DNA from 2 places in the Yersinia intermedia genome. Region 1 is predicted to be linked to the other one. Evidence: predicted binding sites of a transcription regulator. Region 1 holds the regulator's gene; the other holds the start of a gene.

Region 1 (3,202 bases):
GGTTTTATCCACCGTGTCGAGTCAGCGAATAGTTATGTGCTATGCCATCATTTTGAAGAGCCAACCCATACCTCGGCACTATTTATCTGTGATCGCTGCAAAATAGTCACTGAACGTACCACTGTGGGTATTGAAGAAGCATTGGCGCAGCTAGCTAAACAATCAGGTTTTGCACTGCGTCACAGTGTGGTTGAAGCGCACGGGTTATGTGCTGAATGCGGGGAAGTTGAAGCCTGTGAAAGCCATGATCATTGTGACCATGACCACTCTATTGTCACTAAAAAGAAATAGTTGCATATCTAATTGAAGATATTGAAGCCGCAGCAATGTTAGCTGCTCTCCAATTACTTTTGCCTTATACCCGTCATACTTCAAGCTGCATGTGTGTTGGCTGCTCTCAATAACCCGAATCACTTACTTATGTAAGCTCATCGGGATTAATGAGCCTCATCCTGCGGGCTAGCATAAATGCTGTTCAAATCGGTTCCCGACCGATTTGTATCTCGCTTACCGCCTTCCTGCAACTCGAATTATTTAGGGTATAGATAGAGATCCCTGGTGGGTATATATCGGTGAGCAAAAAGCAGACTGCCGCGAGCAATGCGACAGGATAATAATTATAAGGCACGTCCTTGTGCCAAGGCAGATATAAATACAGGTACAACCAGAATATCTTTTATTAAAACAATATCATCACATCAGTATAATTGGATTTGATTTATCAATAATTATACGGAATTGATTAATAATTCATATTCTATGAAACGAGAGACCCGATTAATTTATATCAATAGCAGTTTAATTCCATTTCATGCTGTTACCAGCGAAACTTGCTATGGTCTTCCCAAGCTTTGACTTCTTTCTCAGCTTGCTCTTTCTGATAGCCGTATTTCTCCTGGATTTTACCCACTAACTGGTCACGCTTACCTTCAATTACCGTTAGGTCATCGTCGGTCAACTTGCCCCATTTTTCTTTCACTTTACCTTTAAACTGCTTCCAGTTACCGTCGGCTTGATCTTTATTCATAATATCTCCGTTACCTTGGGAATTAGTCAGTTTATTTAAATTAGCACGATAAACATCGTCTATTGAGAAAACAACAATATTTAAATTAGTCGCTCACAGTCATAATTTAAAATTAAACTTCGTTGTTTCGCTTACCGTAGGAATAACTATAGCAGAGGATACTGATAATTAAAGCCTTGATAATATTAATCACAAGAAATCGAACTATAAAGTAAAAATATACATTCATATTATTCAGTTAAAACAGTAGGTAATAACTTATTGTCAGAATCGTCTCAATCTAATTATATCCTTTATACTGAAGCTATCAGGTGTTAGCTACACTTGTTACTTGGCCCATCTATAAACCTCACTTCTGTGAGACTGCTGCAAGTAACCTTTAAATCAGCTCCCGGCAGATTTGTCGCTTGCTGGCTGCCTACTTGCAACACCAATTATTTTGGGCATCTGAATAGCCTATTGAGGCAATTAACGATAATAAAAAGCCGCTCCTGAGCAGGAACGGCTTATCAGTTCAATATAAAACGCTAATGTTAGATCCAGTCGCCATTACGGATAACACCGACGGCCAGTCCTTCAATAGTAAAGCTCTGCTCGCGCAGATCGACAATAATGGGTTGGAACTCACTATTCTCTGGCAGAAGCTGTACGATATTACCTTGTTTTTTCAAGCGTTTTACCGTTACTTCATCGTCAATTCGTGCCACAACCACTTGCCCGTTACGCACATCTTGCGTTTTATGTACCGCTAATAGGTCACCATCCAGAATGCCGATATCTCTCATCGACATCCCATTAACCCGCAACAGAAAATCTGCACTCGGCTTAAACATCGATGGGTCTACTTTGTAGTGCCCTTCGATATGCTGCTGTGCCAGCAAAGGCTCACCTGCGGCAACCCGGCCAATCAGTGGCAGGCCATCTTCTTCTTCCATCAGCAAGCGAATGCCACGGGAAGCGCCAGAAACAATCTCAATGACACCTTTACGGGCCAGTGCTTTTAAATGCTCTTCAGCGGCGTTAGGAGAGCGAAACCCCAGACGCTGCGCAATTTCGGCACGGGTCGGTGGCATGCCGGTTTGCGCTAGGTGATCGCGAACCAGGTCATAAACCTCTTGCTGTCTGGTAGTAAGTGCTTTCATTCCGCCCCCTGTTTGTTTATACAGTCTTGCTGTGAGTATATACAGGTAAGCGGGTGTTGGGAACCAAAGAGTGAATAAAAACAGGGATTAATCACAGCTTATTTCTGCGGCATTGTTCGTCATAACATTAACCAGCATGCTGCCAAAGTACCGTTATCCAGACAAATAGCGCTAATAAGATGGCGAGAAATACCGCCGCAGACCCCATATCTTTGGCACGCCCCGATAGCTCATGGAGCTCACTGCCAATCCTGTCCACCACCGCCTCAATCGCACTATTAATGACTTCGATGATGATCACTAAAATGACGCTACCAATTAATAAAAGGCGTGCGATAGCATCTACATCTAACCAGAAGGCCAGTATGATAGCGATGATGGCGGCGACAGCTTCCTGGCGAAAAGCTGCTTCGTTTTTCCAGGCAGCCGTTAAGCCTTTCACAGAATAACCGGCCGCTTTATAGACTCGGGCCAGCCCTGTTGATTGATTCGCCATGTTTTATTGCCTTTATCTTAAGTTAATGATGATTTTTGCCGCTTTCTGTTGTCTTATCACCACAGATCTCAAAACCAGTTTCTGGTATCCTTGCGACGAATTGCTAACAAGAGGCTTCATGTAGTTATGTCAGGTTGGCGTAAAATATATTATAAGTTACTGAATTTACCACTTAAACTGTTGGTAAAAAGCAAGGTTATTCCGGCAGACCCTGTGACTGAGTTAGGGCTAGACCCCTCTCGTCCTATTCTGTACGTTTTGCCTTACAATTCTAAGGCTGATTTGCTGACTTTGCGAGCGCAGTGTCAAGCACAAGACCTGCCCGACCCCTTGATTCCATTGGAAATCGATGGCGTGCAACTGCCTAGTCATGTGTTTATCGATAATGGCCCGAGGGTCTTTCGTTATTACGCACCTAAACAGGAATCGGTAAAGCTGTTCCACGACTATCTGGATTTGCACCGCAATAATCCCGAGTTGGATATCCAGATGCTACCGGTTTCCGTGATGTTTGGTCGTTCGCCGGGGCGTGAAGGC
Region 2 (3,202 bases), 1.6 Mb from region 1:
TTTTGCAAATAGTGTGCGACTTTCAGCGCATTTTCAGTATGACGTTCCATACGCAAAGCCAATGTCTCCAATCCCTGCAAAATCAGGAAAGCATTGAAAGGCGACAACGCAGCACCCGTATTTCGCAGTGGTACCACCCGGCAGCGGCCAATATAGGCTGCCGCGCCAAATTGCTCGGTATAGGTCACGCCATGATATGACGGATCGGGTGTATTCAATTGAGCAAAACGCTCTGGGTATTGCGCCCAAGGGAACTTACCTGAATCCACCACAATGCCACCAATACTGGAACCATGACCGCCGATATATTTGGTCAATGAATGCACCACAATATCCGCACCATGTTCAAATGGCCGACACAAGATTGGTGTTGCGACGGTATTATCAACAATTAATGGCACACCATGGCGATGAGCCGCATCAGCCAATTTTTTCAAATCAACGATATTCCCGGCAGGGTTACCAATCGATTCACAGAAAACTGCTTTAGTCCGGTCATCGATTAAGGCTTCCAATGCTGCGATATCATCATGATCGGCAAAACGGGTTTCTATCCCATAACGCGGCAACGTATGGGCCAGCAGATTGTAAGTCCCGCCATACAACTTAGCCACCGACACAATATTATCCCCCACTTCGGCAATGGTTTGGATAGCATAGGTAATCGCCGCCATACCGGACGCCACTGCCAGAGCCGCGATCCCCCCTTCAAGGGCAGCAACCCGTTTCTCCAGTACATCATTGGTGGGGTTCATGATGCGCGAATAAATATTGCCAGCGACTTTTAAATCAAACAGATCAGCACCATGTTGGGTATCGTCAAAAGCAAAGGAGGATGTTTGGTAAATAGGTACCGCAACGGCCTTGGTGGTGGGGTCCGGTGAATAGCCTGCATGAATAGATAATGTTTCTAATTTCATTCTTTATCCCTTGTTATATGACAATGCCCAGTGCCGCAGTCAGTAGGATGACGCCACTTAATTAAGCCGATCCTTGACTGGCGACAGACGTGATGAAGAGAATTACAATAGAGGAATTAATGAGCGGTACCTACCTCCAAAAGTAATTATTTAGCTATTAATTATAATTAAACGATATCGATATCCTCTCACCCGCCATTCAGCCATGTAGCGCTACGTTTCATCTATTCCATCCTGATAGATAACTTTCTCTTCTTATAAATCAATATACTGAATAAAAATATCTCTTCAGGGCTTTTCTGTCCACGCCTCGCCGCATATACTGTATGCATAACCAGTTATTTTGTAAATCAGTCGTTTTTTTGTTATCACGCTCTCCCCTTAGATAACGCATTTGGAGGCTTTATGGGTGCATTCGGCAATGCTGCACAGGACTATATTGAAAAGAGAATCGATCTTAATGAACACTGCATTGAGCACCCAGCCGCCACCTTTTTCATGACCGCCAAGGGTGACGCCCTGAGTGATGCAGGTATTAACAACGGCGCACTGCTGGTGATAGATCGCAGTTTGCAGGCACAGCACGGCGATATTGTCGTTGCAACCATCGGGGGTGAGTTCAATATTAAGCGGCTTTATTTACGACCGGTTCCCCGCCTTGAGGCGCTGAATGCAGCCACTCCCCCACTCATATTATGTGAAGGAGATGAAGAGTGGGTTATCTTTGGTGTCATTGTATTTAGTATCAATAAGTTACGATAATGTTTGCTCTCGTTGACGTGAACTCATTTTATGCCAGTTGTGAAACGGTATTCAGGCCTGATCTGTATGGTCGCCCTGTGGTGGTGTTATCCAATAACGATGGCTGCGTGATTGCCCGTAGCCGGGAGGCTAAGGTCGTGGGTATTCCAATGGGGGCACCCTATTTCAAGATACAGCAAGTTATCCATCAGCATCGTGTCGTCGCGTTTAGCAGTAATTACGCACTCTACAGTGATATGTCTGCACGGGTCATGACTATTCTTGAACAACTGGCCCCAGGGATTGAAATTTACTCAATCGATGAAGCATTTCTCAATATTACTGGTGTGCAGCATTGCATTACACTGGAAGAGTTTGGTCAGGGCGTGCGTGATAAAATACGCAAATTGACTGGCCTAAATGTCGGTGTAGGCATCGCACCAAGCAAGACTCTCGCCAAGCTGGCAAACCATGCTGCTAAGTTATGGCATAAAACGGGTGGTGTAGTCGATTTGTCCAATCCCATACGTCAACGCAAATTGCTGGCGCTGATGCCAGCGGCGCAGGTATGGGGCGTGGGCCAGCGTACCGCAAAAAAGCTGGCAGTGATGGGGATAACCACCGCCCTTCAATTATCAGAGGCCAGCCCCCCGCTTATTCGCAAAAACTTTAGCGTCGTACTGGAACGGACAGTGCGAGAATTGCGCGGAGAAGCTTGTCTGGCGGTGGCTGAATTCGCACCTACAAAACAACAAATAATCTGTTCGCGCTCATTTAGTAAACACATTACAGAATATCAAAGTATGCATGAAGCCGTTTGTAGCTATGCCGAGAAAGCAGCAGAAAAGCTACGCAAAGAGCACCAATACTGTTGCCATGTATCAACTTTTATCAAAACCAGCCCTTTTGCCAGTAACGAGGTCTATTACAGTAACCTCGCCAGCACTCGCCTCAACTTTCCGACCTTGGACTCAAGGGATATTATTGCCGCAGCCCTCAAATGGCTGGCAGCAATTTGGCGACCCGGTCACCATTACCTGAAAGCAGGTATTATGTTGGGAGATTTTTCAAGTCAGGGTATCGCGCAATTGGGTCTATTTGATGAGAGCAAACCGCGCATTAACAGTGAATCATTGATGGCGGCTATCGACAAAATTAATCAATCCGGTAAAAGTAAAATTGCGTTTATCGGGCAAGGAGTTAATCAACAATGGCAGATGAAACGTGAAATGTTATCACCTGCATATACTACCCGAATTCAAGATTGTCCTATTGCGGTTATTCGGTAACACGACTTAACGAATACCTCGGTGTATCGTTTATAGATGAATAGCATGCGAAAACGTTGATGGTTGACAACAAAGGCTTAGTCCGCCCTGCATATAGAAAGGAACATTATGGGTGCATTTACCGGTTTTACTCAACATGGGCTGACATTCTTACAGCACATCGCTCAGAACAATAACAAAGAATGGTTCGAGGAACATCGCGATATCTATGATCAACATCTACTACAACCCGTACGAAAGCTGGTGGCCGAT

The links. The regulator LexA, encoded in region 1, represses DNA repair genes until DNA is damaged. The targets are predictions, from matches to a motif close to TNCTGTATGTACATACAGNA.
Region 2: a site for LexA is predicted at 1,241-1,260, ahead of umuD (translesion error-prone DNA polymerase V autoproteolytic subunit). Genes of this name have one in related genera too.

What each region holds. Positions count from the first base shown of each region.
Region 1 covers NZ_LR134116.1:394,472-397,673, reverse strand. The annotation lists gene zur (zinc uptake transcriptional repressor Zur) at 1-291, shown strand, start outside; gene EL015_RS01805 (CsbD family protein) at 818-1,027, opposite strand; gene lexA (transcriptional repressor LexA) at 1,561-2,169, opposite strand; gene EL015_RS01795 (diacylglycerol kinase) at 2,297-2,665, opposite strand; gene plsB (glycerol-3-phosphate 1-O-acyltransferase PlsB) at 2,792-3,202, shown strand, end outside.
Region 2 covers NZ_LR134116.1:2,028,295-2,031,496, reverse strand. The annotation lists gene EL015_RS09210 (bifunctional O-acetylhomoserine aminocarboxypropyltransferase/cysteine synthase) at 1-920, opposite strand, end outside; gene umuD (translesion error-prone DNA polymerase V autoproteolytic subunit) at 1,326-1,682, shown strand; gene umuC (translesion error-prone DNA polymerase V subunit UmuC) at 1,682-2,950, shown strand; gene EL015_RS09195 (DUF2461 domain-containing protein) at 3,056-3,202, shown strand, end outside.